DNA from 2 places in the Simiduia agarivorans SA1 genome. Region 2 is predicted to be linked to the other one. Evidence: predicted binding sites of a transcription regulator. Region 2 holds the regulator's gene; the other holds the start of a gene.

Region 1 (15,886 bases), 1.2 Mb from region 2:
CCTTGCGTTGGCCCACTTTTATTCGGGTGACGAAGCTTACCGGCGGGCGGCAATACATTGGTTTGACGTATTTCTGGTTCAGTCCGACACGCGCATGAATCCTCACCTGAATTATGCCCAATCGGTACCGGGTGTGGCGGCAGGGCGGCCCTATGGCATTATCGATACGGTGTATCTGCCGCAGGTGATTGATGCCTACCGATTACTTGCGCCGGCTATGGCACCAGCGCAACGGCACGCTGTGCAAGCCTGGTTCGGCGAATTCTATCAATGGCTGACGGAGAGTCCGTTGGGAGTAGAAGAGCAGCAGGCGCATAATAATCACGGCACTTTCTATGATTTGCAGGTGCTGGCGTTGGCGCTACAACTGGCGCGCAACGAAGAGGCATTAAAGATTCTGGCGCGAGCAGGTCAGCGACTTGCCACGCAGGTTGAAGCCAACGGTGCCCAGCCTCACGAGTTGGCGCGCACAAAACCGTTTCACTATTCGGCCTATAATTTACGGGCGTTTGATGGGATAGCGTCCTTGGCGCGGCATTTGGATCAGCATTGGTGGCAGGACAAAGCGCGGCTGATTGCGGCGCTGCATTATCTTCAGGCCGGCAGCGACAAAGCGCACTGGGGCGGGAGTGAAGAGCCTTCTCTTGAGCGGACGTTACTGACCTCGCCTTGGTTGTCAGCCGCGGTAGCCGGCGCTGATCTTTCCCCCATCGCGGTGATGACCGAGGCCTGTTTTGCCCGTCAATACCTGGCCGATTTGGCTTCCTCCATTGCAACGGCGGTTGGGCGCTGCGACTACTAATTCACTTACGGGATCTGTTGTGATTATCAAAAAAACTCTGGGCTTAATGGGTTTCTTTCTTGTGTTTTTGGCAGGCCTGGCCCAGGCCATCGAACGCCAGCCTCTCAATACCGGCTGGGCGTTTGTCGCCGATGAAGCGCTGCAGCCCGATGACATCAGCGCGACAGCATGGCGGGCCATTGATCTGCCACATACCTGGAATGCAACGGATACCGTAGACCCCATGCCCGGTTATTATCGGGGCGCAGGTTGGTACCGCAAAATCGTCAAGCTTGTGCCGGGCAGCTATCGATTGGCGTTCGAAGGTGCCAACCGGGAAACGCGCGTGTGGGTTAACGGGAAACCGGTAGGCGAATTCGTCGGCGCTTATCTGGGGTTCACAATACCGCTTGGCAGCGACCTGAGATTCGATGGTACCGACGAGCTGATGATCCGGGTGACCAACCGGGTCAATCGCGATCTGATTCCTTCGCAAAAAGCCGATTTTTTTCAATTCGGTGGTATAACCCGTGATTTGTGGCTGGAGCGTTTGCCGTCCGCTTATTTTGACTGGATTCAGGTAGATACACCGCAGGTCAGCGAGCGCGAGGCCCATACCCATTTCCGCTTTGCGCTGGCGGGCGAACACCCGAAGGCGGCCAGCCAGATAGCGTTTGCTATGACCTCGCCCACGGGCGACGCCCTTTGGCAAAAAAACTATCGCCTGCCGTTACCGGAAGGGGTGAGCTTGCCGGTACTTAAACAGCCGAGTCTCTGGTCGCCAGACAGCCCGGCCTTGTATCAATTGAATATTGAACTGAAAGATGACGCCGGCAAGGTGTTGCATGCCAAACGCCAGTCGGTAGGTTATCGGTTTTTCAGCATGCCCGATGGCAAAGGCTTGTTGTTGAATGGTAAGCCGCTGTTGTTGCGCGGCACTCATCGCCATGAGGAACACGCCGGTGTGGGCGCGGCTATGTCCAATGAACAGCACCGCGCGGACATGGCGCAGATCAAAAAGCTGGGCGCTAACTTTGTACGCCTGGCACATTACCCGCAGGATCCGAGCGTGTACCAGGCGGCCGATGAATTGGGCCTGATTCTGTGGGACGAGTTGCCCTGGTGCCGGGGTGGCATAGGCGGCGATGCGTGGCGAGCGAATACCGAAAGGCTCTGGCGCGCGCAGATCCGGCAAAACCGCAATCACCCCAGTATTTTCTATTGGTCTCTGGGCAATGAAATTTATTGGGAGGCGGATTTTGAAGGCGGTGGCGATGATAAAAACATTCTGCCGTTTTTAGAACGGCTACAGGCGTTGACCAAATCGCTCGATCCATCCCGGCTGACCAGCTTGCGTAAATACTATCCCGGTGCCGATGTGGTGGACAGCTTTTCGCCATCAATCTGGGCCGGTTGGTATGGCGGCGCTTTTGGTCAGTATGCGGAGGCATTGACTGACGCGCAGAAAAAATACCCGGCGTTTTTGCACATGGAATACGGCGGTTCCAGCCACCGGGGCCGGCATACCGAAACCCCGTTGGACGAGCTCGGCTTGTTGGGGCAACAGTTATCGGTGGCGGAAGCAGTGAATCAGGCCGGCGTGACCAGCGTGGCCAAAGACTCCGATTGGAATGAAAATTACATGGTGAGTCTGTTTGACTGGCATTTGTCGGTAAGCGAATCCCAACCGGATTTTGCCGGCAATGCCCAGTGGGCGTTTAAAGATTTCGGCACGCCGCTGCGACCCGAAAACCCCTTGCCTTACATCAACCAAAAGGGCCTGGTGGATCGACTGGGCCAGCCCAAGGATGCCTATTATGTGTTTGCCAGTTACTGGAGTCCGGCGCCTGTGTGCTACATCGAGTCCCATAGCTGGACGGTACGTTATGGTCCACGCGAAGGCCGGCCTGTGCGGGTGTATTGCAATACCGACAGCGCGGAGCTTTGGCTGAATGGCAAAAGCCTGGGACTAAAGCAGCGGGTGCATGGCGCATACCCCGCCCATGGCCTGGTATGGCAGGTACCATTTGTTGAGGGCAGCAATCAATTGCGCGTGCAGGGATACAATGACGGCGAATCCGTTGCCGGTGATGCGTTGGCGCTCGAATACCACGAGGGCAAGGCGCCAGCCATGGCCAGGGTTTCCCTTTCGGCCGAGGACCTGGGCGACGGCCACTGGCTGATCACCGCTGAAGCACTGGGTGCCAATGGACTGCGCGCGACCGGGTTCAACGACCGGGTGTATTTCTCGGTTGCCAATCACCAGGGCCGCTTGCTTTCGGACCAAGGGCATTATCAGGGGGCTTCGGTCATTGAAATGGCCAACGGGCTGGCAGCTATTCGCTATCAGGCCGGTGCCCGTGCTGGCCTGATTGAACTCCGCTCACAGGACCTGAAAGGTGTTTACCTTGAAATTCCCCGATAATCTGGTCAGGTGGTTAGCCTATCAGGGGTAATTTAATTTTACGTTCGTCCAGTTAATATCCCGTTATGGCGCTCCGTTTGAGCGCCATTTTTTTATAACTTGTTGTAAAAAAAGAGGTTTTTCCGACATTTCTGCACTGTTAACAATTATTGCGCACCCGGCCTTAAAACTGGTAAGGCCACTTGACAGTAAGTCATAATTGGTGAACCATGTGAATCATCGTCAATCACGTATTCGACGATGTCTGACAGGCAGTGGGTGGTCAGAATCCGAGAGACACCAAATAAGAACCATAAGGGGACTTGAGCATGAAAAATCAAACCCGCACCGTTTTTACCAAAACCGTGCTTAGTAGCGTCATCGCGCTGGCCGCCTCGCCAGCAGTGCTGGCTCAGCAGACCACGGCCGAAAGCGCCGTGCTGGAAGAGGTGGTGGTCACCGCCGAATTCAAACGCAACCTGGAAAACGCCCTCGACGCCAAGCGCGATTCGGCTACCATTGTGGACGGCATCTCGGCAGACGATATCGGCACGCTGCCCGCATTGGATATGGGCGAAGCCCTGCAAGCGGTGGTGGGCGTGCAGCTCAACCGCGAAGGCGAGCGCCGCGAGTCCAGCATCAACTTGCGCGGTATGCCTTCCGGTTTCGTGCTGACCACCGCCAATGGCCAGGCCTTTGCGACGCCCAGCCGCAGCGATAAAGCCTTCGGTGCCCCCAATCCCTTTGGCGCCTATGACCCGGCAATTTTCAATGGCACCTACGTAGTCAAAACCCAATCTGCCGATATGCAGGAGGGTGGCATTGCGGGCGTAGTTGATCTGCAGATTGCCCGTGCGCTGGACAAACCCGTGAACGCCTTGAGCCTGAGCGTGGGTGGCCGGTCCGAACAGCTGGCCGACACCATTGATCCGGAAATTGTCATCTCTGGTTCCAAGCACATTATCGAAGACACGTTGGCCGTGACTGCCACTCTGGCAACCAGTCAGCAGACTTTCCGTCGCGACACCATCAAAATTAACCGTTATGACAACATTCCCACTAACGGAAACTTTGTGGGCGCTAACGGTGAAGATTTTGCCACCTGGAAAGCGGATAACGGCATTCCCGATAACGCGGTGGTAAAAATGCCCGGCGAATTGCGTCAGGGTTCGGAGATCAATGAAGGTCAGCGCACTTCATTTGCCGGTGGCATCGAATGGCAAGCCACCGATGCATTGAAACTGGGTGCCAATATTTTCTATACCGAACGCGATATGGATGACAATGGTCAGCAAGAACTCGACCTGCGTACCCGTAGCGGCGGCACCAAAATTACTCCCAACTCCACGCCGTTTGATACGGGTAGTGTGAACGACAATGGCGATCCGGTATGGACTGTTTCCGACATCCTGTTTGACGATGTGGATTACCGCAACACTTCACGCATCTGGGATACCTATGAACAGTCCCAAGCAGTATTGTTGGACGCCGAATGGGTCAGCGACAAGTGGACCGTGGATGGTCTGATCAACATTTCTTCGGCGGAGAATAACTGGAGCGAATTGTTTTACACACCATACTTCCGCGCTGGCAGCAGCGGCATTAATGGCCGTTTGTATACCGGTGAAAACAATGTTGAAAACTTTGTTGTTGAACTTAACGACACGGATAACCTGAACCTGGACACCAATTGGCAGGTGAAAGATACCTTGACCAGTTCGGGTGAAGTGCAGAGTCTGGACAATAGCCAGATCCGTACACTGGTAACCGGTACTTATGAAGAGTTGAAGCGTGATACCAACAGTTTCGAAGTGAACTTCGAGCGTGAACTGGATATGCCAGTGTTGGCGAATGTGCAATTTGGCTACCGTTACTCCTCTGATAAGCAGGACTCGGATCGTCTGCGTAACTCGCCCACCGGTCTGGATTTGACCGGCATTATCAACAACGCCGCCAAAGGCAATCCCGCTTATGCATCACAGGGTAATTTCTTCGGTGGTAACGTCGCGGGCATTGCGGGTGCGGGTCAGGGCTGGTTTGCTCTGGATGTGGATGCAGTGAATGCAGCGGCCATTCAAACCATCGGCACGGTGAATCCCGATGCGGTGACTGGGGAGCAACCCGTTATTGTTCCCGCCACTGGTTTGGTCGCTCGCGGCGGTCAGCAGAGTGCGGGGCTTGTGTATGACGTTGAGCTCAACACCAATGCGCTGTATCTGATGGGTGACCTGGACTTTGAAGTGGGTGGTAAAGTGGTTACCGGTAACGTGGGCGTTCGCTATGTGAGTTCAGAGCAGGATGCGTCTGCGCCTTTCTGGGCTTTCGGTGCCACCGATATCAATAACCCAGAGCAGCGCAGCGTCAAGAATGACTACACCTATGTGCTGCCCAGTCTCAACCTGGCGATGGACGTTACCGACGACGTGAAGGTACGCTTTGCTTACAGCGAAACCATGTCTCGTCCTAATGTGCGGGCCGCAACACCTTCCTCAACCGTCGTCACCCGGCCCGGTGAAGTTAACGTAGGCCTGCCAGGTGCTGATGTGGATCCGTTCACGGCCAAGGGGCTGGATGTTTCCGTTGAATGGTACAACCGCGAGGGCAGTGCCATTACTTTTGCCGCGTTTACTAAAGATATCGATAATTTCTTCACCGATGTGGGTACTTGTGATACCGAAACACTCGCCGGCTACGGCCTGAATGTAGGTAGCCTGTCGGTGGTGGGTGATAACTGTGTGACCGACGGCCAGGATGCCTACGATGCTATCGATCCCGATTACATCATGGCCGGTGACATAGTGAATGCCAGCAAGCTGCTGAACAGCGACGAAAACATCACCGTATCCGGTTTTGAATTGTCACTGCAGCAAGACCTGAGCTTCCTGCCTTACCCCTGGAATGGCTTCGGCGGCGTGCTGAACTACTCCAACACCAAGCAGGATTCCTCTGATCCGGATCTGTACATTCCCGGCATTTCCGATCACACCTATAACGTGATTGGTTACTACGAGCAGGGGCCTTTCGGCATCCGTCTGGCGTACAACTACCGTTCCGATTATGAGTTGGAAAGTGTTGGTACCTTTAACGGCGAAGGTAATAAGAACGTGAAAGCGGCTGGTCGTGTGGATTTGTCGGCCTACTACAAGGTGACTGACAACTTCCGCCTGACGCTGAAGGGCTACAACCTGAACGAAGCCCTGTATGAAGAATACCAGGCCACCGAGTTCCAGCCGCGCGCTGTGCACTATGACGGCCGTACCTGGGTATTGCAGGCCAGCTACAACTTTTTCTGATCGCCTCTTAGTGACAGAATTGTCGCCCGACTTGATCCCGGCTTCGGCCGGGATTTTTTATGGGCGTACCGAAGCACATTGCACTCGGATAAGGGTGCGGCTTGTTCGATGATGATGAAAATTTTTTGGGGCAATTCACACATCTGGGTATGATGGGTCTTGGGAAACCAAGGATCCGCCTATGACCAGCCTCTATTGGCACGACTACGAAACCTGGGGTGCCACACCCGCCAAAGACAAACCGGCACAATTTGCCGGTGTGCGTACCGATGAGGCGCTCAATATCATCGGTGAGCCGCTGATGATCTACGCCAAACCCACTGCGGATTTACTGCCCCAACCCGAGGCCTGCCTGATAACCGGGATCACGCCGCAGAAAGCGCTGGCCGAAGGATTGCCGGAGCCGGCATTCATGGCGCGCATTCACGCCGAATTTGCTGTGCCTGGCACCTGTGCGGTGGGGTACAACAGCTTGCGCTTTGACGGCGAGGTCACCCGTTACGGTCTGTACCGGAACTTTTACGACCCCTACCGCACCGAATGGGCCGACGGCAACAGCCGTTGGGATCTGATTGATTTGGCGCGTATGACTTATGCCTTGCGCCCGGACGGCATTGAGTGGCCGCTGCGTGAAGATGGCAGCCCCAGTTTCAAACTGGAGCACCTGTCGGCTGCCAATGGCTTTGAGCACGCCAATGCCCACGATGCCTTGTCGGATGTGTATGCCACCATCGATTTGGCCCGACTGATCCGCGCACGCCAACCCAAACTCTACGACTATGCTTTCGCGCTGCGCGATAAGCGCCATGCGGGTCAGATGTTCGATTGGGTCAAGCGCACGCCCGTGCTGCATACGTCGTCCCGCTTTCCGGCCGCCCGTGGCTGCACCGCTCTGGTCATGCCGTTGGCCACTCACCCCACCAATAAAAATGCGGTGATCGTGTACGACCTGAGTGTTGATCCGTCGGCATTATTAACGCTGGATGCCGAGACAGTGCGCGAGCGCCTGTATACAGCAGGGGATGTGTTGGCCGCTCAGGGGCTGGACTCAATCGCCCTTAAATTGGTGCACCTGAACAAGTCGCCCATGCTGTCACCGGTCAGCGTGTTGACGCCGGCGTTGGAGCAGCGGCTGCAATTGGATATGGCGACAGCGCGCCAGCATTGGAAACAGCTGGCAACGGCCGATGCGGTGGCACTGCAGGCCAAGTTGGCGAAAGTGTATGGCGAATCGGGTTTTGCCGAACCGAACGACCCGGAGCAGCAACTCTATGGTGGGTTTATTCCCGACCAGGATAAAAATGCCATGGCCCGTGTTCACACCGTTGAACCGCACCAGTTGGCGTCCATCCACTTTGATGATCGTCGCCTGAGCAAGCTGCTCAGCCGCTACCGCGCGCGCCACTTCCCGGAAACCCTGACGCCAGACGAGCAACTGGCCTGGGAGGAGTGGCGCTACGAACGCCTGACCAATCCTGACGCGGGCGCATCGATTGTCATGGAGGATTATTTCGAGCGCCTGGCCCAACTGCGCGATGACCCGGCATATGCAGATAGGCGCGCGCTACTGGATGCGCTGGAGGCCTGGGGCGATGGCCTGCTCTGACCCATGCGTGGCAGGCGGCTAGCTGGTAATGCGATTGAACTCGATTTCGTATTTGCTGGCGGCGGCTTTAGCCTGAAACACTTTGGCTTGCGGGTATTTTTCCTTCAGCAGCGCATAAATCTCGCGCATGGACTGGGCGTCGGCGAAGGCACCGAAATACACCGCCGTAATGTCCGAGCGTTCGAACTTCACGTCGTCGAACCAGTCCGCTTCCGGTTTGGCGTCGGGCCCGACTTCATCGGCCACCTGGCGAAAGCAGCGCCATTCGGTTTCGGCTGCAAAATGCAGTGATTTACTGGTGAACTTATCGAAAAAGTACTCTTCGGCGTGAAACGCCTGATTGGTGAGTACCACGTCCAGTTGTTCTTTCAGCGAGGTGATTTCCGGGCGCGTGGGCCGGTAGGCCACTTGTTTCGGGTGGGGCAGGGAAGTGAACTCGCCACACTGCAGGCGAATCGCGACACCGCGGTTGTTGTCGGCAAAATGCGTCCAGGCGGCCAGATTGTCGGGCTTGGCGGTGAAACTGCAAATGCGCAGGGTGCGACAGAATTTACGCCAGTCGGCCATGAGCTTGTCCAGGGCCTGCAGTCGGTTGTCGACCATTTGGGACAGCAATTCTTTCAGTACATCGTGCGCCTCTTCAGGCGACTGGAACCGCTCTTCGTCCCGCCAGCGGCGGATGACCACGGTCAGGGGCGAGGTGCCGCGCGGTTCATCTTTCGCAAACAGCATGCCGGTGGCGGTCTGGATGGCGGCAGTCAGGATGGATTGGGGGTCAAAGGTCAGGCCGGTGCGGTGATTGAGTTCGAACGGGTCGTTGAACAGGTTGGGCGCACTCCAGCGCAGGGTCTGGCTGCCCAGAATCTGCTTGGCGGTTGCGACTGAACAATATTTAACCAGTGTTTCCGGGTTGTGACTGACCACCGGGTCTCCTTAAGTTTCGTGTTGATGAAGCATTCTAAGCGTAGCCACTTTAGAGGGTGACCGCTAAAATATCGGCTCTTTTCCTGCATCCTGAAAGCCTGAGGTCAACGTGGATTTTACCGGTAGCCATATTCTGTCCATCGATCAGTTCGAACAATCCGATATCGAACACGTGTTCCGCGTGGCTGATGCCATGGAGCCTTATGCCAGTCGTCGGCGGGTGACCCGCGTTCTTGAGGGGGCGATTCTGGGCAATATGTTTTTTGAACCCAGCACCCGCACCCGGGTGAGTTTTGGTTGCGCGTTCAATCTGTTGGGCGGTGAAGTGCGTGAAACCACCGGCTTTGAGTCATCGGCCATTGCCAAAGGGGAATCCCTGTACGATACGGCCCGGGTGCTCTCGGGTTATTCCGACGTGATCTGTATGCGCCACCCGCAGAATGGTTCGGTGGCCGAATTTGCCGAGGCCAGCCGGGTGCCGGTGATCAATGGTGGCGACGGTTCCAACGAGCACCCCACCCAGGCGCTGCTCGACCTCTATACCATCCGCAAAGAAATGGCCGCCAAGGGCAAGGGCCTGGATGGCTTGCGTATCGCCATGATCGGCGACCTGAAATACGGCCGCACGGTGCACTCGCTGTGCCGCTTGCTGGCGCTGTATAAAAACGTACAGGTGACACTGGTGTCGCCGGTGGAGCTGGCCATGCCCGAATATCTGGTGGATTTGCTGCGGGCTGCGGGGCATCAGGTCAGCATTACCGATGAGTTGACGGCGAGTATCAGTAAGGTGGACATCGCTTATTCCACCCGGATTCAGGAGGAGCGTTTCGCCAGCAAGCAGGAGGCCGACCTCTACCGCGGCCGGTTCAGGCTGAACCAGAGTATCTATACCGAGTTCTGCGAGCCCAACACCGTGATCATGCACCCCTTGCCCCGGGATTCCCGCGCCGAGGCCAACGAGCTGGACAATGACCTGAACGCCAATCCCAATCTCGCCATCTTCCGGCAGACCGACAACGGGATTCTGGTGCGCATGGCGTTGTTTGCCCTGGTGCTGGATGTGGTGGATCAGGTGGACAAGCATGCGCGGGAAGTGCGCTGGTACACCGGCCGATAAAACCCGCTGAAATGGGATTTGCGTCTCATATTTCCAATTCGTATAACGCTAGTACTGTTTTGTGACCCGTTCTTCGGTAATGTGGTGGGCTTCTTAATACTATCGAGCTAAAGGAACGGCTCGTGTGCCGCCCGCAACGGAGTGCCCGACTAAAACCAACAACAATTAGCGGGTGTAGTATGAACGTGTTTAAGCTAACAGCAGCATTGTGCCTGGCGAGCGTTGGGGCGCTGGCCCAGGCAGACAGCAGTGCCAGCGGCAATAACTGGTTACTGGCCAAGTACGACCTGAACGGAGATACGGTAATCTCCCAGGAAGAGATCACCGCCAAAAAGCTGGATATATTCCGCCTGATGGATCTGAACACCTCGGGCGGCGTGAGTTTTGATGAATACGAGCAGGTGGATGCGGCCCGCCGCAACATGCTGCTCAAAGCCCGCTTCAACAAGCTGGACCAGGACAAGAACGGCGAAGTCACCGAAGCGGAATACAGCAGCTTTCTGGGTCAGTTTTCCAGTATCGATGCCAACGGCGACGGCATCCTGGACAGCCAGGAGATCATGCCCGAAGAAGAGCATGAAACCCACTGCTTCTACTGGTTCTGTTTGCGGTTGGACAAAGATTAATACGAAGACCTGAAAACAAGGTCCAGGGTGTCAAGGGCAGCGCAAGCTGCCCTTTTTTATGACCGCCACGGATGGGGGCGTCTGACCCCACTAATCCTCAATGCCTTCCGGAAACTCCCATCCCCCCAGTTCCTGCCAGCGATTGACGATCATGCAGAACAGGTCGGCGGTTTTTTCCGCGTCATAGGCGGCCGAGTGGGCGGCGCTGTTGGAAAACTCGATACCCGCCAGCTGGCAGGTTTTGGCCAGCACCGTGTGGCCAAAGGCCAGGCCGCTGAGGGTGGCGGTATCAAAGCAGGAAAAAGGGTGAAACGGATTGCGCTTGGCATCGCAGCGGTTGGCGGCGGCGTTGACGAAACCCAGATCAAAGTGGGCGTTGTGGCCCACCACCACGGCGCGGGTGCAGCCGTTGTCCTTCACCGCCCGGCGGATGGATTTGAACAGTTCCGGAATCGCCATCAGTTCCGGAATCGCTTCGCGGTTGTCGATGTCGATGCCGGTAAAATCCAGCGCCGATTGTTCAATATTGGCACCCTCGAAAGGGTCCACGTGGTAATCGAAGGTCTGGTCCCTGTGCAGGATGCCGTTTTCATCCATGCGCAGGGTGACGGCGGCAATTTCCAGCAGGGCGTCGGTGTCGGCATTGAAGCCGCCGGTTTCCACGTCCACCACCACGGGTAAAAACCCCCGGAAACGACGTGCCAGTAAGGATTTCGGATTGGATACAGGTTCAGCTGGGTTCAAACCAGGGGTGCCTTCTGCAATCAGCGCGCGACGCGCCAGGTCAGTGTTTCGCCCGCACGCAGCGGAACCAGTTGGGTGCCGGCCATGGCAATGGTGTCGGGCACCTGCCAGTCGGCCTTTTCCAGGGTGATGGTATCAGTATTGCGGGCCAAACCATAAAAGTCCGGTCCGAAATGGCTGGCAAAGCCCTCCAGCTTGTCTAACGCACCCGCCGCTTCAAAGGCTTCTGCATAGAGTTCGATGGCGGCATAGGCAGTATAGCTACCGGCGCAACCGCAGGCGGCTTCCTTCTTTTCTTTGGCGTGCGGCGCCGAATCGGTGCCCAGAAAAAACCGCGCACTGCCGCTGGTGGCGGCGGCGATCAGGGCTTCCTGATGGCTGCTGCGCTTGAGAATGGGCAGGCAGTAGTAGTGCGGGCGGATGCCACCGGCGAGCATGTGGTTGCGGTTGTACAGCAGGTGATGGGCGGTGATGGTGGCGGCTGTGTTGTCGCAGGCGCCGGTGACAAACTGTGCCGCATCGGCCGTGGTAATGTGCTCCAGCACAATTTTGAGGCTGGGCATGGCGGCGCGCAGGGGCAGCAAGGTGCGGTCAATGAAGGCTTTTTCCCGGTCGAAAATATCGATGCTGCTGTCGGTCACTTCGCCGTGTACCAACAGCAACATACCCACCTCAGCCATCACTTCCAGTACCGGGTAGAGGCGGGTGATGTCGGTCACGCCCGAGGCCGAGTTAGTGGTGGCGCCAGCCGGATAGAGCTTGGCGGCCACAACGCCCGCGGCGCGCGCCGTGCGGATATCATCAGCGCTGGTGTTGTCGGTGAGATAGAGCACCATCAGCGGCTCAAACTGGCTTCCGGCCGGGCGGTTGGCCATGATCCGGCTTTTGTAAGCGAGTGCTTGCTCCGCGTTCATCACTGGTGGCACAAGGTTCGGCATAATGATGGCGCGGGCAAAGTAGCGAGCGGCATCGGGCACCGTGGTGGCCAACTGGTCGCCGTCGCGCAGGTGAATGTGCCAGTCGTCGGGGCGGGTGATTGTCAGAGTCTGAGCCATGGGAGCTGCTACCTTTTAGCCAGTGGATGCCGTTTCAGGCCGCGCATCCTACCTAAAATAGCGCCCGATTTCGACTCAAGCCAGCGGCAACCGGGTCGATAACCCGGGTAGGTTCTCTGGCTTTGGTGGAATCAGACCCCATGTACCGCTTGCTTACACGCACATTATTCTGGCTGCCGTCGGTATTGGTAGTGCTGGCCGTTGGGCCTGCCCGGGCCACTGAATATGCGGCGCCCATGGATAAGAGCGAGTGGCAGGTGAGCAGTTCCATTTTTGCCTGTGAAATGAATCAGCCGGTGCCCTACTACGGTAACGCCCGGTTTTACCGTCGGGCGGGTGAGCCGCTCACGCTGGAGCTGCTGCCTTATACCCCCCGGCTGGAATCCGGCAAGGCACGACTGGTGGCGCGCGCACCCGTGTGGCGCCCGGATGGTGCCGATATCAACCTTGGCCTTATTCCGGTGACCCGCGGCGAGCGCCCCGTGGGCTTGGATAACAAGCTGTCAAATCGGGCATTGACCGAGCTCCATGGTGGGCGTGAGTTGGTGTTCACTCGCTACCCTTGGTACGGCGCCAGTGAGTCATCCCGCATTGCCTTGTCGCCGGTTAACTTTCAGGCCGCCTATGGCCAGTATCTTCAGTGTCTGGGCTCATTGCTGCCGGTCAATTACGATCAGATCGCCCGGTCCGCCGTTTACTTCCCGTCGTCCGGCGATGATTTCCCTCCGGCGGAAAATCGCAAATTGCGCCACATTGCCACCTATGTGCTGGCCGATCCGCAAATCGGCCATCTGTTCATTGATGGTCACACCGATAGCAAGGGGCTGCGGGACGAAAATCTTGAACTGTCCAAGCGGCGGGCAGAATCAGTGGCAGCGTTTTTGCGCAACCTGGGGGTGCCGGCCGACATGATTACTGTGCGCTGGCACGGTGAGCGCTATCCGGTTGCGTCCAATCAATCGCGCGTGGGCCGGGCGCAAAACCGGCGCGTCACCGTCAGGGTCGACAAGCGCGAGGATCAGACGGTTGCCGCCGCAGAATAACGTCCTATCCGCAATTAGTCTGCTAGACGCCCTGTGAATCTATAACGATTGGTTATACAATTCGCCCCCGATTTTTACAGGCCGGGTGAGCGCAATGCGACCCGGGACAGCGCGGCAAGCGAACGGAGTTTTCTATGGCGTCCCTCAAAAAGGTAGTACTCGCTTACTCAGGCGGGCTTGATACATCGGTTATTGCTAAGTGGCTACAAGAAACCTACCAGTGTGAGGTGGTGACGTTTACCGCCGACATCGGTCAGGGTGAAGAAGTGGAGCCCGCGCGCGCCAAAGCACAGGCCATGGGCATCAAAGAAATCTATATCGAAGATCTGCGCGAAGAATTCGTGCGCGATTACGTGTTTCCCATGTTCCGCGCCAACACCATTTATGAAGGTGAATACCTGCTGGGCACCTCCATTGCCCGCCCGCTGATCGCCAAGCGTCTGGTAGAAATTGCCAACGAAACCGGTGCCGATGCCATCTCCCATGGTGCGACCGGCAAAGGCAACGACCAGGTGCGCTTCGAGCTGGGTGCCTACGCACTCAAGCCCGGTATCAAGGTCATTGCACCCTGGCGCGAGTGGGATCTGAACTCCCGCGAAAAGCTGATGGCCTACTGCGAAGAACACAATATTCCGGTGGATTTCGCCAAGCAGAAAACCAAGTCGCCTTACTCCATGGACGCTAACCTGCTGCACATTTCCTACGAGGGCGGCATTCTGGAAGATCCATGGGCCGAGGCGGAAGAGGGTATGTGGCGTTGGTCGGTATCACCGGAAGCGGCACCGGACACACCCACTTACGTGACCCTGACCTACGAAAAAGGTGACGTGGTGGCCATCGATGGCAAGGCCATGACGCCGGCGACCGTGCTGGAGCACCTGAACAAGGTGGGCGGCGCCAATGGTATTGGTCGCTTGGATATCGTGGAAAACCGCTATGTGGGCATGAAGTCCCGCGGTTGCTACGAAACCCCCGGCGGCACCATCCTGCTCAAGGCGCACCGCGCCATCGAGTCGCTCACTCTCGACCGCGAAGTGGCGCACCTGAAAGATGCGCTGATGCCGCGCTACGCCGAGATGATTTACAACGGTTACTGGTGGAGCCCTGAGCGGCAGATGCTGCAAAAGGCCATCGATGACTCCCAGACGGTGGTGAACGGCGATGTGCGGGTCAAGCTCTACAAGGGCAATGTGTCCATTGCCGGCCGTCGCTCCGAGGACAGCCTCTTCGACGACAAGATCGCCACTTTTGAGGACGATGCCGGTGCCTACAACCAGAAGGACGCCGAAGGCTTCATCAAGCTCAACGCGTTGCGCATGCGCATCGCGGCGGGCAAAGGCCGTAAATTGTCCTGATCTGCCCGTCATGGCGTATTCCAAGGAATACGCCTTTGTGGGTAGATCGCCTGCGCGAAACAGGCCTTTATGACCTAAACTCTGGGTTTTATCCGGTTATATAAACCGGACGGGGTATCCCTTGATTCACATCAATATCCCGTCATGTTGAAACCCTACAATGCCAGCGGTGCAACCTGTCGTACTACTTTAGAGGGAGCTCTGTTCCTAGGGGACCGGTCTTGAGGTACGCAGGAAGTCTGGCGAAGACGATTTTTTAAGCTCTGAGACATTGGGAAACTACTATGAGCAGTCACGCAGCTGCTGGGGAACACCCAGCCTATAACTATAAGGTCGTGCGTCAATTCGCCGTCATGACCATTGTGTGGGGCATCGTAGGTATGGCTGTGGGTGTGCTGATTGCGGCACAGCTGGTATGGCCAGAACTGAACGATATCCTGCAACCCTACAGCCACTTCGGCCGTTTGCGTCCCCTGCACACCAACGCGGTGATTTTCGCCTTTGGTGGTTGTGCCTTGTTCGCCACTTCCTACTATGTTGTGCAGCGGACTTGTCAGGCCAAACTGTGGGGCGGCTGGCTGATCCCGTTTACGTTCTGGGGTTGGCAGCTGGTGATTGTACTCGCAGCCATTACACTGCCTCTGGGTATTACTTCCGCCAAGGAATACGCCGAGCTGGAGTGGCCCATCGATATCCTGATTACGCTGGTATGGGTGTCCTATGCCATCGTGTTCTTCGGCACTATCGTCAAGCGTAAAACCGAACACATTTATGTGGCCAACTGGTTCTACGGCGGCTTTATTCTCACCGTCGCCGTCCTGCACCTGGTGAACTCGGCGGCGATTCCCGTGTCCATGACCAAGTCCTACTCCGCCTATGCCGGCGTGATGGATGCCATGGTCCAGTGGTGGTACGGCCATAACGCGGTGGGCTTCTTC
Region 2 (15,886 bases):
AAACACCCTGTTGCAGGGCGGTGAGGCTATAGCGTTACCGGAAGGCTACTCGGGACCGGAAGCGGTGTTGGTCAGCCGGCAAGGTGATGTGATCGTCAGTACCCATGAAGGTGCGCTGCTCAGGATGCCGGTGGGGAAATCCCAATTTGAATTGCTGGTCGAGACGGGAGGGCGCCCGCTGGGCATTACTGAGACCGAGACCGGCGACATTCTGATTGCCGACGCCTATCGCGGCCTGTTGAGTTATTCCGGTAATCGCGGTTTGGAAGTTCTGGTTAACGAGGTCGATGGCGAGCCCCTGGGCTACGTTAACGATGTGGCCTATCTCGACGATGGCTGGGTGTTCTTTACAGACTCCAGTGCCAAATTCCACGCGCAAGCCAATGGTGGAACCTATCCTGCAAGCCTGCTGGATATCATGGAGCACGGAGGCCATGGTCGGTTGTTTTCCATGGATTTGCGTACCGGTGTTGTTCTCGAGGTGGCCCATGGATTTAACTTTGCCAATGGGGTGGCCGCAAAAGCCGGCAACTCTGAAGGCTTGGTCACAGTCTTCGTCAACGAAACCGGAAACTACCGAGTGCTGGCATTCGATCTTCTGGATGGGGTGGTGCAAGCCCAGCGCACGGTGATCGATAATCTGCCGGGTTTTCCGGACAACCTTTCTTTGGCTCCCGATGGTGATTTATGGCTTGGTTTGGTATCACCGCGCAGCGCACTGCTCGACAAGCTCGCCGATAAACCGTTTGTCCGTCAGGTTGTGCAACGTTTACCCGCGTTTTTGCGGCCGAAAGCGCAGCATTACGGTGCAGTAGTTAAAGTGTCTGGCGATGGCACTGTTGTCACCCAGATGCAGGATCCAAGCGGCGCTATCTATACCACTACAGGCGTTGCCGAAACCGAAGATCGGTTTTATATCAGCCGGCTGCACGGGGATTTTCTGGTCGCGTTGAGCAAGCGTGACTGATTATTGAACGCAATAGCTGCCCCGTACATTCAAGCATAGCTGTACAGGGGCAGCTGCACTCAGGCGCATCTACCGCCGTTTCTGATTTGTCGGCACGCTTTTTGCGACTCTCGTCCTGAAACTAAAGCGAGTGTCAAAAAAGCGTTATGGCCCTTCCCGGTTTAAGTATCTTTTCCGGTGTTAACCGGCAGTCCCTTGCAGCCGGTGTGACCCAGCTGAAACACGGCAGTATTGGTATTCCAATCCTGCTGCTGATGCTGTTGGGCATGATGACTCTGCCAGTACCGCCGTTCCTGCTGGATGTCTTCTTTTCGTTCAACATTGCGCTGAGTATCGTGGTCCTGCTCGTGGGCGTATATGCGCTCCGGCCTTTGGACTTTGCGGTATTTCCCACCATTCTGTTGGTGGCAACCTTGCTCCGGCTGGCACTTAATGTGGCGTCTACCCGCGTGGTGTTGTTGTATGGCCACGAAGGTGGCGATGCTGCCGGTAAGGTAATCGAAGCGTTCGGTGAAGTGGTTATTGGCGGTAACTACGCGGTAGGCTTGGTGGTATTCCTGATTCTGATGATCATTAACTTTGTTGTGGTCACCAAAGGTGCCGGCCGGATTTCCGAGGTCAGTGCGCGTTTCACTCTGGATGCCATGCCCGGCAAACAGATGGCGATTGACGCCGACCTGAATGCCGGTCTGATCGATCAGGAAGAAGCCAAAATCCGACGTGCCGATGTGGCCTCTGAAGCCGATTTCTATGGCGCCATGGATGGTGCCAGCAAGTTTGTGCGCGGCGATGCTATCGCCGGCATCCTGATTTTGATCATCAACGTGGTGGGCGGACTGGCTGTGGGTATGGCCCAACATCAGCTCGAATTTCAGGACGCCTTACAAAAATATATTTTGCTGACTATCGGCGACGGACTGGTTGCCCAGATTCCGTCTCTGCTGCTGTCTACCGCCGCCGCAATTCTGGTGACGCGGGTTAATTCTTCCGAAGACATGTCGCGTCAGGTGATGCGCCAAATGTTTGACTCGCCCAAGGCATTGGCGGTTTCGGCCTGCGTCCTGTTTGTGATGGGGTCAATTCCCGGTATGCCGCATCTGGCTTTTTTGGGGCTTGGGCTCATCGCCGGCGGGCTTGCCTGGATGATTCACCGTCGTCGGAGTCAAGGCGAACTGGTGGCCGATGTGCCTCCTGGTACCAAATCGGCTGATGCTAAAAAAGCGCCAGTTTCCGCCAAGACCGACCAGACGCCGGCGCTCGAACACCAGCCGGCACCGGTAGAGGTGAGCTGGGAGGACGTAAAACCGGTGGACGTTATCGGGCTGGAAGTGGGTTATCGTCTGATCCCGATGGTGGACAAATCCCAGGGCGGCGAACTGCTTGGCCGGATAAGGGGCGTACGCAAAAAAATGTCGCAGGAAGTCGGCTTCTTAATCCCCACGGTACACATCCGCGACAATCTGGATCTGCTACCCAACCAATATCGTGTGACATTGATGGGGGTTACGGTGGCCGAGGAAGAGGTGCACCCGGATCGCGATCTGGCTATTAATCCCGGCCAGGTATTTGGCGATGTGGATGGGATCAAAACCAAAGATCCGGCTTTTGGTCTGCCCGCCATCTGGATTAAAACCAGTGAGCGGGATCATGCGCAAACGCTGGGCTACACCGTGGTAGATGCCTCAACCGTGGTGGCCACACACATCAATCAGTTACTCAGCCAGCACGTCAGCGAACTGCTTGGTTTGGAGGATGTGCAGAAGCTGGTGGATCTGCTCGCCAAAACCCATCCCAAACTGGCGGAGCACCTGATACCCGATAGCGTTACCCTCAAAATGCTACTGAAAATTCTGCAAATGCTGCTGGCCGAGCGCGTCAGTATCAAGGATATGCGCAGTATTGCCGAAGCTATTGCTGCCAATAGCGAAGGCTCTCCCGGGCCGGTGACTTTACTCACAGCGGTCAGGCAATCATTGTCGCGCCAGATCATTCAGGGCTTGGTAGGCAATGCGGTGGACATCCCGGTCATCACGCTTGATCCGGCGTTGGAACAGTTATTGCTGAAGACCTATCAGCAGAGTCAGAAATCTGGCGATGCATTGGGTGCGTTGGAGCCGGGGCTTGCGCAGAAGCTGAGAGAATCAGTGACGCAGGCCGCACAAAAACAGGAAGCCGCTGGCAACAGCGCAATCCTGTTGGTGGCAACGCAACTCCGGTATGAGTTGTCGCGTTTTCTCAGGACCTTTGCACCGGACCTCAACGTGCTGGGCTACAACGAGATACCCAACAACAAGCAGATTACGATTGTTGCGTCCGTGGGCGCAGACTAAGTTAGGCGGGAGAATCGAATATGGCGACCAAGCGTATTGTGGCAGCCAACATGCGGCGCGCATTGGAAATTGCCCGTGAACAACTGGGCGAAAGCGCCATTATTTTGTCGACCAAGCGTCATCCCGACGGCGTCGAGCTGCTTGCCACACAAGAAACTGGCGGCCAGGTCCCGGAAGACCAGCGGGCGTTTGCGACTCAGCCCCAGCAACCTGAGGAGGCAGCAGCACCGCTTGCCAGCGACAATGCCTGGCAATTTCAGGATACGCTCGACAAACTGATCCGGGAAACGCCATCTGAAGATCAGCCTGCAGGGCTGCAACGGGCGGCAGAAATCGAACGTGCCCGGCGCAAGCTGGAGGCCAAGGCCACCGCACCTAAGCTGAATGTATTCGGCCAGCCCGTCAGTGAACGTTTCAGCGCAGATCAGACCACACAATCGCTTGGGCAGCCCGGTGATCTGTGGGCATCGCAATTGAGTCATCCCGGTCGTGAGCCCGAGCAGGCAGCGGCGTCGGTTACACCGGTTGCGGTCGATGAGCCCTACGTACGCAAACGCTACGATGCCGACGCGGCGACGGAACAGATGGATCAGCTTAAAAATGAGCTGGCCCAGATGCGGCAGCTGTTGGCAGAGCGCCTCTCAGCCGATACCGCCACCCCGGCAACCCAATCCCTGAAAACCAAACTCGGTCACCTGGGGCTACCAGCGTTTCTGTGCGAGCGACTGGTGGCGGGTGTTAATACCGAGTCCGGTTCAGAACAGATGTGGGCAGAGGCACTCGCGTTGCTGGCACAACGGTTACCGGTCAACGCAAAGGACTGGGTTGCACAGGGTGGGGTATATGCCTTTGTGGGGCCCACTGGCGTCGGCAAAACGACTACATTGGCCAAAATGGCAGTACGTTATGCAATGGTGCACGGTGTCGAGTCCATTGGCCTGATCAGCATCGATCAATACCGACTTGCCGCGCATGAGCAATTGAATGCACTTGGTCAGATTCTCGGAATACCGGTTTCCGTTCCCTCGGCCGGACAAACGCTGGCCCAATTGGTGAAGAGTCTGTCCGGTAAGTCCCTGATTCTCATTGATACCGCGGGATTGAGGCCCGGTGATGAACGATTGACACGTCAACAAGCCGCCTTGGCCGCGGTCAAGGGCATGAACACCCTGCTGGTCATGGCGGCAAATAGCCAGATTCAGGCGCAAAAAGCGTGTTTTCATGCCTATTTACCGAAAGAAGGGCGCCAAGGGTTGGTTTTAACCAAATTGGATGAGGCCATTTCCCTGGGGGAAACCCTGGGACTGGTCATGAACAAAAGGACACCAGTGCTCTATACCACCGCGGGACAGGAGATCCCGCAGGATCTGGATGTGGCCAAAGGACACAAACTGGTCGCCTGTGCCGTGCAAAAGCTGGCCGAAGCTACCGCCACACATAAAGCACAGGGGCAGCAGCTTCGGGCTGAGCATCTATAATCAAAGCAGTAACCAGTAGTGGGAGTCATTATGGGGCATCAGCCTGTTCAGGTCATCGCGGTAACCGGCGGAAAGGGCGGTGTAGGCAAGAGCAATATATCCGTCAATCTGTCGATAGCGTTGGCCCAATCCGGCAAGCGCGTCATGCTCTTGGATGCCGACCTCGGGCTGGCCAACATCGACGTATTGTTGGGGATCAGGGCCGACAAAACCCTGTCTGATGTGCTGAGTGGTGGCTGCAGCCTGCGGGATGTACTGATTACGGGCCCTGGCGGTATCCGTATTGTGCCGGCTTCCTCAGGCGTGCAGAAGATGGCCTCACTCAGCCCACAGCAACACGGAGCATTGATTCGCGCCTTCAGCGATCTGTCTGACCAACTCGATGTCCTCGTTATCGACACTGCGGCTGGGATCAGCGATACCGTGATCAGCTTTGTCAGGGCCGCCAATGAAGCGCTGGTGGTGGTGTGCGATGAGCCGTCTTCGGTGACCGATGCCTACGCCCTCATCAAGTTGCTCAATAAAGATGCGGGCATGCAGCGATTCCGGGTTGTGGCCAATATGACCCGGTCTGCTAATGAAGGCAAACAACTGGTCAACCGGCTGCAGTTGGTGTGCGATAAATTCCTGAACGTGACATTGCATTTTGAAGGCGCAGTCCCGTTTGACGAAAACCTCCGCAAAGCTGTGCAGCACCAGCGTGCGCTGATCGAATACGCGCCTTCCAGTAAAGCCGCTACCGCCATCCGTTGCTTGGCAGAGCGGGTCCTGAGCTGGCCTTTGCCCAAAGCGGCCAGCGGTCAACTCGAGTTCTTTGTGGAACGCCTGTTGGCGACCTCAACGGCAGATGTTTAATGGCAGCGCTTGAGGGATTGGCCATGTACCAGCAGGACCCGACGCCAGCTGAGTCACAGATCCGGGTAGAGGACTACGCACCGTTGGTAAAGCGTATTGCCTACCATCTGATGCTGAGAATGCCGGCCAGCGTACTGGTGGATGACCTGATTCAGGCCGGCATGATTGGCTTGCTGGAAGCAGCACAGAAATTTGACGCATCCAAAGGGGCCAGTTTTGAGACCTATGCCGGAATCCGTATCCGGGGTGCCATCATGGATGAAACCCGTAAGGGCGACTGGGTTCCCCGTTCGGTGCACCGCAATGCGCGCAAAATTGCCGAGGTCACGCGGCAATTGGAAGCCAGTCTAGGGCGCGATGCAGCGGAAAAGGAAATCGCCGATGCGATGGCGCTGTCGCTGGATGACTACCGTGCCATGTTGACCGATACGGCGCACAGCAGGCTATTCAGTTATGAGGAATCTGCCGGTGATGATGAGGCTGGCATTGCGGAAGGCGCAGGCAGCATGGGCCTTGAAGCGCCGTCAGACGCCTTTGAGCGACAGGCGCTAAAGCAATCGCTGGCGCAGGCGATAACCCAACTACCGGAACGCGAACAACTGGTACTCAGTCTTTATTATGACGAAGAGCTCAATCTCAAAGAGATTGGCCAGGTACTGGGTGTGAGCGAATCCCGGGTTTCCCAGATTCATTCCCAGGCTGCCGGTCGCCTCCGGGCAAAGCTGACAGGCTGGAAGGGTGGACTTTAGCCTGTTTGGCTACTATTTCGCCGTTCTTATAACGAAATGATAAACAAAACTGGTAGCCGTGATTTCAGCTACTAGACTGATGAAAAGAGCGTCCAGCAGGGTACGACGGAGGTTGCTTTGGACAAGAACATGAAAATCCTGATCGTTGATGATTTTTCCACCATGCGGCGGATTATCAAGAATCTGTTGCGCGATCTGGGCTTTAGCAACACCCAAGAGGCCGATGACGGGGCTACGGCGCTGCCGATGCTCAAGTCTGGCGACTTCGATTTTTTGGTGACTGACTGGAATATGCCCGGGATGACCGGAATCGAGCTGCTTAAGCAGGTCAGGGCAGACGAAAAGCTGGCGTCTTTGCCGGTGTTAATGGTGACTGCAGAAGCCAAAAGGGATCAGATTATTGAGGCTGCGCAGGCCGGGGTCAGTGGCTATGTAGTCAAGCCGTTTACCGCCCAGGTACTGAAGGAAAAGATCGACAAGATTTTTGAGCGCGTAGGCTGATTCTTCACGCAACCGGCTGACGCCGGCGACTTTTCCCTAATGGCATCGATTTCATGGCAAAAGAGCAATACCAAAAAGGCAATGACGAATTCGTTGCGGAGCTGCGGGACTGCGCCAAGCTCCTGATTGAAAAGCTTCAGGGCGATCAATTCGATGAGGCGTCCCGCCTGATCGAACAAATCATCGAAAGTCGCGACCGTCATTTGTTCCATAACGTGGGCAAACTGACGCGTGGACTGCACGATGCGATTAAAAACTTCAATGTCGATTCTGGTGTAACGGATTCCGATGCGATCTCTGACGCTAGCGATCGTCTCAACTATGTTCTGCGCCTGACGCAGGACGCTGCCAATAAAACCATGGATAAAGTGGAGGCCTGTGCACCCATCGCGGTGGAATTGGGTCAGGAAGCAGCGACGCTGGGCGAAAGCTGGCGCGCTTTAAAACGCCGGGAGCTGAGTGCAGATGACTTCCGCGATTTGTATCAGCGAATTGACCAGTTTCTCGGGCAGATCGAGGCCAGCGCCGGCATTCTGAATGGCAATTTGCAGGACATTATTCTGGAGCAAGGGTATCAGGATCTCACCGGCCAAGTGCTGAAAAAGGTGATTGATCTGGTTTCGGATGTGGAAAGCCAGCTGGTTGGTTTGGTGCGCATCGCAGGGCAAGTTGAAGAAATTACAGGAATCGACTTTCCGGCCGATAAACAGGAGGCCAGCGGGAAATCTGGCAGCGAAGCTGAGGGGCCGCAGATTCACGCCGACAAGCGCGAAGATGTGGTGTCCGGGCAGGATGATGTGGACGATCTGCTGTCCAGCTTAGGATTCTGAAATTATCAGACCAGCTATATAACGTTGGTCAACGAGGAGCGCTGAATGGGTTTTGGCGATGACGAAGATATTTTGCAAGACTTCCTGGTGGAAGCCGGCGAGATATTGGAAAAATTGTCTGAACAGCTGGTTGAGCTGGAGCGTCAGCCCGACGACCGCGACCTGTTGAATGCGATTTTCCGGGGATTTCATACCGTTAAGGGTGGTGCCGGTTTTTTGCAGTTGGGCGCCATGGTCGACTGTTGCCACGTAACAGAAAATTTATTCGACATCTTGCGCACAGGCAAACGGTCGGTAACTCCGGAGCTGATGGACGTGGTGTTGCAGGCTCTGGATGCGGTTAACCACCAGTTTGAGGAAGTTCAGGCCAGAGAAGCGCCCACGCCGGCAAATCCGGAATTGATTCACCAGCTCGAGCGTTTGGTCAATCTCGAAGACCTTAACGAATCGAGTGACGGCGCAGATTCCGAGCCGGCAGAGCCGGATCAGAGTGACTCAGATGTCGAAGCGGTGCAGGCAGAGGCTCCAGCACCCGGTGATGATATTACCGATGCCGAATTTAACGAATTGCTGGACGCTATTGATCCGCCATCATCTCCTGCGGCGAAAGATCCGGCGCCAGCGTCGGCTGCCACTGACGATATCACTGAAGAAGAGTTTGAATCTATCCTGGATCAGTTGCACGGCAAGGGCAAAGGCCCGGGTGCTACAGCGCCCAGTGCCAGCCCGGCACCAGCCAGTCAAAGCGACGATATCTCCGAGGATGAGTTCGAAGCTTTGCTCGATCAGCTTCATGGTAAAGGCAAGGGGCCGGGCAAAACGGCACCGCCTCCACCCAAAGCACCCGCTGCTGCAGCCGGGGGCGGAGACACTATCACCGAAGATGAATTTGAAGCGCTGCTCGACGAGTTGCACGGCAGCGGCAAAGGCCCAGGGGCCAAAGGTGGCGCGGTAGCGGCGCCCGCGGCCAGCGCTGCACCAAAACCGGGTCCCACGCCAAAACCGACGCCTGCAGCGGCGCCAAAACCGGCGGCCAAGCCCACTCCTAAACCCACTGCGGCAGCAACACCCGCGCCTTCGGTACCAGCGAAGGCCCCGGCACGGGATAACAATCCACCACCCGCTGCGGAAACCACGGTTCGGGTCGATACACAGCGGCTCGACGATATCATGAATATGGTGGGCGAATTGGTGCTGGTACGAAACCGACTGGTGCGGTTAGGCGCTAATACCAACGACGAATCGCTCAGTAAGGCCGTGAGCAATCTGGATGTGGTTACTGCAGACTTGCAGACATCGGTAATGAAAACCCGGATGCAGCCAATCAAGAAAGTGTTTGGTCGCTTTCCCAGGGTAGTACGGGATCTGGCGCGCAATCTTAAAAAAGAAATCAATCTCGAGCTTCAGGGCGAAGAAACCGATCTGGACAAAAACCTGGTGGAAGCACTGGCCGATCCCCTGGTTCACCTGGTGCGTAATTCGGTTGACCACGGTATCGAGCTGCCCGACGTGCGCGAGAAAAGCGGAAAGTCCCGGGTTGGTAAAGTCATACTGGCCGCCGAACAGGAAGGCGATCATATTCTGTTGTCTATCACAGATGACGGCGGCGGTATGGATCCCGAGAAATTAAAGGAAAAAGCGGTAGAGAAGGGCGTATTGGACGAGGACGCAGCACAGCGCCTGAGTGACGTAGAAGCGTTTTCTTTGATCTTTGCGCCGGGCTTCTCCACTAAAACCGAGATCTCTGATGTGTCCGGCCGCGGCGTCGGTATGGACGTGGTGAAAACCAAAATTACCCAGTTGAATGGCTCCATTGAGATACGTTCAAAACTCGGTGAAGGCACCCGCATTATTATTAAGGTACCGCTTACACTCGCCATTATGCCCACACTGATGATTATGCTGGGCAAGCAAACATTTGCGCTGCCACTGGTGAGCGTCAACGAGATATTCCACATGGACCTCACCCGCATCAATGTGGTCGACGGTCAGGAGTGTGTCACAGTACGGGATAAAGCTGTTCCGGTGTTCCACCTGAAACGCTGGCTGGTCAAAGGCGCAACCAAAGAAGCCCAGCCGAAAGAGGCCCATGTAGTAATCGTCAATGTAGGCACTCAACGCATGGGGTTCGTGGTTGATCAATTAATCGGCCAGGAAGAGGTGGTTATCAAGCCTCTGGGCAAAATGTTGCAGGGCACGCCGGGTATGGCTGGTGCCACCATTACCGGGGACGGCACAATTGCGTTAATTCTCGATGTGCCAAGCATGCTCAAGCGGTATGCCGGTCGCCGGTAATGCCTGCATCTCACGCGAGAAAAGCAGTAGCGTAATAGGATACGGGGGTATTAATGGTCATCAAGGTTCTCATCGTTGATGACTCTAACGTTTTTTTCAGCAGCGGTTAACGGAAATCATTAATGCGGATGCTCGCTTTAAGGTAGTTGGCAAGGCGTCCAACGGCAGGGAGGGCGTGGAGAAGGCTAGAGCACTGAAGCCCGACGTAATTACCATGGATTACGAAATGCCGATGATGGATGGCGTAACCGCCGTTCGCCAGATCATGGCAGAAAATCCAACACCGATTCTTATGTTTTCCTCCTTGACCTACGAGGGTGCGCGCACGACGCTCGATGCGCTTGACGCCGGTGCCGTGGATTTTCTGCCGAAAAATTTCTCCGAGGTGTCCAGTAACTCAGCGGCACTCAAAGCAAAATTGCACCAGAAACTGGCTCAGATAGCGCGAAAAACGGCTGCAACACAGACACCGATGGTGAAGCCGGTGGACGTCCCAAAAGTGGCCAATATCAAAGGCCAGATTCGATTAGTGGTGATTGGTGCTTCAACCGGCGGTCCGCTGGCAGTCACTGAAGTTGTGCGCAATCTGCCCGCCAATTTTCCGCTACCGGTCATTCTGGTGTTGCACATGCCGGAGAATTTTACCCGAGCGTTTGCCGAGCGGTTGGATAAACAGTCCCGGGTTAAAGTAAAAGAGGCCACGGATAATGACCTTTTGGTACCCGGTACGGTGTTGTTGGCACCCGGTGGTAAGCAAACCATCTTGCACCCGGTGAACAAGCAGACCATCAGCGTTATCGATGGTGATGACCGGGTGAATTATAAACCCTGTGTCGATATCACGCTGGCCAGCGCAGCCAAGGCTCAGGGCGCCGGCCTGTTAGGTGTGATAATGACCGGCATGGGCAGTGACGGTCGCGATGGTGCCCGGCTGGTTAAGCAGCAACGCGGGCACATTTGGACCCAGGACGAAGACAGTTGCGTTATCTACGGCATGCCGCAGGCGGTAGTGCGCGAAGGGTTGTCGGATCGGGTATGCAAGTTAGCAGAGCTCAGTCGGCTTCTGAGTACGGAGCTTTAACCTATGGACTTGTTGACCATTCTGGGTGTCATTATCGGCTTTGCAGCGCTGATAGGCGGGAACTGGTTGGAAGGCGGCTCCTGGACCAGTTTGCTCAATGGTCCCGCCGCCATTATTGTCATTGGCGGCACCGTTGGTGCGGCATTGTTACAAACACCGCGCAACCGTTTACGCCGATCGTTGTCTATGCTGCCCTGGATTCTGAAGGCCCCGGCAACCCCGTATCATACCGGCGTCAAGCAGGTGGTACGCTGGGCAGCCGCAGCGCGCAAGGAAGGGTTATTGGGTCTGGAAGCGTTATCTGAATCCGAGCGCAATCCGTTTGCACGCAAAGGGCTGCAGCTGTTGGTCGATGGTAGCGAACCGGAAGACATCCGGCGAGTGCTCGAAAACGACCTGGATATCCTCGAGTCGCGGGATATTGATGCAGTTCGGTTCTTCGAAAGCATGGGGGGCTACGCGCCAACCATCGGGATTCTGGGGGCGGTTATGGGGTTGATTTCAGTCATGCAAAACCTGGCCGATCCTTCCCAGCTTGGGCCGGGTATTGCGGTGGCTTTTGTCGCCACCATTTACGGGGTCGCCCTGGCCAACCTGCTTTTGATTCCGGTTGCCAATAAGCTGTCACAGTGTGTTTTGGAACAAAGTCGTTACCGCGAATTGATGCTCGAAGGTATCGTGGCCATTGCCGAGGGCGAAAACCCCAAAGCTATTGAAATGAAGCTTAACGGCTACACCCAGCAGGCCTGACCGTGGCTCGCCGCAAACATGCCAGTGCTCACATGGCCATCAACCACGAACGCTGGCTGGTGTCTTATGCCGATTTTATAACGCTGCTGTTTGCCTTTTTTGTCGTCATGTATTCGGTGTCGCAGGTGTCGGAAGAAAAATACCGGGTACTGTCTGACACCTTAATGAGCAGTTTTAAGTTTCAGAATCAGACCCTTAACCCCATACAGGTGGGGGAACCAAGCCGTTCGCCAGAAGCCTCCGCCATTGATACCCAAACTCCCGAAACCGGCGAACAGCCGGGCAATGGCGCTTTTGATCGCCAGGTTGATCTGCCGCATATGGCAGAACAACTCCGGGAAACCTTCGGAGACCTGATTAACAGAGAATGGGTGAGTGTAACCGCCAACGAAGATTGGCTTGAAATCGAATTGAAAAGCCAGTTGCTGTTTGGTTCTGCCAGTGCTGAGCCCAATGAAGATGCCCGTGTTATTTTTACCGAACTGGCCAGGGTGCTTGGCCAGGCCGATAATCCGGTACAGGTTGAAGGGCACACAGACAACGATCCCATTGTGACCGACCGTTATCCCTCAAACTGGGAGCTGAGCGCCGCGAGAGCCAGTGCTGCTGTCAAATTATTGGCAGAGTCCGGGGTGGATTCGCGCCGTTTAGCCGCTGTGGGCTATGGAGAATTTCAGCCTATTGCCGATAACAGCACAGAAGCCGGGCGAAGCCAGAATCGCAGAGTGGCGATCATGGTTGCACGCGCGCCAATTAATCGGCCTGTACGAAACCTCGCAGACGCAAACATCGAGCCACGGCCGGCCCAACCTGAAGAGGATCGCCAACCGGAGGTTTCCGAGTCTCAACAAACCGGGCCGGAAGAACCGCCCGCCACCAGCAATGGCTTGCGGGCGATCAAGCTGAAAAGTGGTGGGCTATTGTTTACCAGTGATCCTGAACGTATTCGGGAAGCACAAGATCCAGAGGCTGATCAGCAGCAATAACGTGGAAATTTGGACCGTTGCCAATCAGAAAGGTGGCGTGGGTAAAACCACCACCGCAATTACCCTGGCCGGTTTGCTGGCGGAGCAGGGCCGTCGCGTTTTGCTTGTTGATATGGATCCTCACGGTTCTCTGTCGGCCTATTTCGGGCACAATCCGGATCAGCAGTCACTCAGTAGCTACACCCTGTTTGAACAGCGGGAATCCCTTAATCCTAATCTGGTTTTATCTACTTGCAAGCCTACCGACTTGGACAGTGTTCGTGTTATTCCTGCCTCAATGGCGCTTGCCACTCTGGAACGCCAGGCGATTGGGCGCGACGGTATGGGGCTGGTGATCGGCAAAGCGTTGGCAATGATATCTTCAAATATTGACGTTGCAATTATTGATTCTCCACCATTACTGGGTGTATTGCTCGTAAATGCGATTGCCGCCTGTGAAAAGCTGGTGATTCCTGTGCAGACTGAATACCTGGCATTAAAAGGGCTTGAACGAATGCTGCACACGCTTGAAATGATGGCGCGCTCCAGAAAAAGCCGATTGCAACCCGTGATTCTGCCAACCATGTTTGACCGCAGAACGCAGGCGAGCGTCAGCAGCTTACGGCAATTGAGAAACCAATACGGCGACCAGGTGTTTCCGGGCAAAATACCGGTAGATACCCGGTTTCGCGACGCATCCAAAATGGGGCGGTTTCCCCATCGCATGAATCCCGTAGGCCACGGCGTCACCGATTACCGTCAGTTTCTGAAATGGTTTGCCGGATCTGCGCCACTGGAGCAGGTGTCATGAGCCTGAATAACCCGCAAGACAGCGTGTGCGATTATCTGGCAGAGCTGCTCTACGACGCTGAGGACGTACCTCTGGAAACCGGCCCGGATCGGAACAGTCGGGAGAGCCCACAAGCCGGGTCGGTAGAGACGGATTCCGACACAAAGCCAGTTACCCAGGCTAAACCCGTAGTACGCGAAACACGAGAACCAGATCTGGCGGAATCTGACGCGGTTGATCGGGAAAAACTGAACCGATTATTGAATTCAGCACAATTTGCCAGAACCGCATTGGCCTCTGAAGTCAAGGCCGCGCCACTCACCACCGTAAACCCGCCAGCTGCTCAGGAACCTGTCGATAAAGTCATTGAGACCCCCGACGAGGACACCCAGTTGCTCGTTGAACCGCATGAGCAAGCGGTTTTACAGTGGTGTGAAAACGGCCGACCACAATGGGCCCAGGAACGATTCGATGTGCTCTTGTTCAAGGTTTATGGGTTGACATTGGCGGTGCCTTTGATTGCCCTGGGCCAGATACAGCCTATAGATGAACAGTTGACGCCACTGTTCGGTCAGGCCGACTGGTTTATGGGCATTCAGCCAACCCCCATGGGAAAAATCAAAACGGTTAATACTGCGCTATTTGTTATGCCCGAAAGATATAACAAAGCCTTTCTGGACACGGCTAAATACGTCATCTCTATTCACGGGGTGCCTTGGGGGCTGGCGGTTGACTCGGTGGAACAGCCCAAAACCTTGTCGCCGGAGGATGTGAAATGGCGATCGGGGCGCACGCAAAGGCCATGGTTGGCCGGCACAGTGAAGGAATACATGTGCGCACTCATTGATATTCCCAATATGGCTGAATTGTTGAATGCGTCCGACAAGAACAGCCGCAAACCGCGTCTATAAAGCTGTTGAACTGACTGGCACAGATGCTGCTTTAAACTATATTTAAGAAACAGTCGTTAGTTTTTTGACGCTTTAGCTGAGGAATGTCCGCATGGCTACCAGTTCTACCAAAACCAAGTCCAGTGATGACCCCATTCTCCAGTGGGTGACGTTCAAGCTGGCGGGCGAAACCTATGGCATCAATGTCATGCAGGTGCAGGAAGTCCTGCGCTATTCGGAAATAGCGCCGGTGCCGGGTGCGCCTTCCTATGTGCTGGGGATCATCAATCTGCGCGGCAATGTGGTAACGGTCATTGATACCCGTCACCGTTTTGGTCTTGAGTCCGGTGAAATAAACGACAATACCCGGATTGTCATCATTGAAGCCGACAGTCACGTGGTGGGTATTCTGGTAGATAGTGTGGCGGAAGTGGTTTACCTCCGGCAATCAGAAATAGAAACCGCACCCAATGTGGGTAACGATGAAAGTGCCAAATTCATCCAGGGCGTTTGCCATAAAAACAATGAGCTGTTGATTCTCATTGAACTGAACAAGCTGCTGTCTGATGGTGAATGGGCAGAGCTGGAGAGCATCTGACATGATGGCGTCTATTCTTGCGGGTCTCTCGGATCTCAATTGGATACTGGTAGGGGCGGTGATGGTCAGCTGGATGGCCACCGCATTTGCTTTGATGAGCCTGCGTCAGACCCGCTTGCAGGAGCAGAAAACCCAGGCATTGCTCGCCAGTTTGCAGCACGATCTGATGGCGAACAGCCATGGCTTGGTGGGCATGGGCAAAAAACTGTTGACCATTGAAAAGGCGATAAAACCAAAAACCGATAAACCTCTACGACAGACGGCACCCAAAACGGCTGATAACGTGGTTTCGCTTTCTGATAAACAGGAGAAGCGCTACCGTCAGGCACGTCTCATGCTGGGTCAGGGATTAAGCGTTGAACAGGTCGCCAATGCTTCCGGTATTTCGCTGGCTGAAGCATCGTTGATTGCCATGTTGCGTGAACCGCGACAGGCTATGGTCTGATGTTGCGTGCAACCGGAGTTGCGTTTGTTATCTGTGTGCTGGCCGGCTGCAGTTTTGTCGATCGCCAGAAGACCACTGAGACCCGCTATCAGGAAGTTTCTGTTAACCCGGCTGTCTGGGCCAGTATCATACCTGGTGTGACTGATGAGCAATGGCTTTTGCGCCATCTCGGCCCACCCGCAACCATCGAAAAGAAGCAGCAGACCCAAATTTTTGTTTATCCCTTGGTGGCTCAGACTACCGACCGGTTAAACGTGTTTTTATTTTATAACCGGCGTTCTGTGGACCAGGCCTATTTCCAGAAGCACATCTATTTGGAAGCGGGTAAAGTCAGCCGCATAGAAACGGTGCAGCCTGTGCCT

The links. Region 2 encodes FliA, which starts transcription of late flagellar genes. Its sites were predicted from a motif close to TAAAGTTATNNNNNNNNCGGCCGATANCC; they were not measured.
Region 1: a site for FliA is predicted at 12,626-12,654, ahead of M5M_RS07860 (flagellar protein MotY). Genes of this name have one in related genera too.

Annotation. Positions count from the first base shown of each region.
Region 1 covers NC_018868.3:1,776,248-1,792,133, reverse strand. The annotation lists gene M5M_RS19455 (alginate lyase family protein) at 1-802, shown strand, start outside; gene M5M_RS07900 (glycoside hydrolase family 2 protein) at 822-3,206, shown strand; gene M5M_RS07895 (TonB-dependent receptor) at 3,515-6,478, shown strand; gene sbcB (exodeoxyribonuclease I) at 6,660-8,084, shown strand; gene M5M_RS07885 (DUF2971 domain-containing protein) at 8,103-9,008, opposite strand; gene M5M_RS07880 (aspartate carbamoyltransferase) at 9,118-10,125, shown strand; gene M5M_RS07875 (EF-hand domain-containing protein) at 10,305-10,751, shown strand; gene rnt (ribonuclease T) at 10,842-11,495, opposite strand; gene pyrC (dihydroorotase) at 11,516-12,550, opposite strand; gene M5M_RS07860 (flagellar protein MotY) at 12,691-13,593, shown strand; gene M5M_RS07855 (argininosuccinate synthase) at 13,728-14,948, shown strand; gene ccoN (cytochrome-c oxidase, cbb3-type subunit I) at 15,233-15,886, shown strand, end outside.
Region 2 covers NC_018868.3:538,711-554,596, forward strand. The annotation lists gene M5M_RS02415 (SMP-30/gluconolactonase/LRE family protein) at 1-967, shown strand, start outside; gene flhA (flagellar biosynthesis protein FlhA) at 1,114-3,297, shown strand; gene flhF (flagellar biosynthesis GTPase FlhF) at 3,318-4,775, shown strand; gene M5M_RS02430 (MinD/ParA family protein) at 4,806-5,630, shown strand; gene M5M_RS02435 (RNA polymerase sigma factor FliA) at 5,630-6,379, shown strand; gene cheY (chemotaxis response regulator CheY) at 6,497-6,880, shown strand; gene M5M_RS02445 (protein phosphatase CheZ) at 6,934-7,710, shown strand; gene M5M_RS02450 (chemotaxis protein CheA) at 7,756-10,005, shown strand; gene M5M_RS02455 (protein-glutamate methylesterase/protein-glutamine glutaminase) at 10,124-11,086, shown strand; gene M5M_RS02460 (flagellar motor protein) at 11,090-11,836, shown strand; gene motD (flagellar motor protein MotD) at 11,839-12,822, shown strand; gene M5M_RS02470 (ParA family protein) at 12,824-13,612, shown strand; gene M5M_RS02475 (chemotaxis protein CheW) at 13,609-14,502, shown strand; gene M5M_RS02480 (chemotaxis protein CheW) at 14,594-15,079, shown strand; gene M5M_RS02485 (DUF2802 domain-containing protein) at 15,081-15,524, shown strand; gene M5M_RS02490 (hypothetical protein) at 15,524-15,886, shown strand, end outside.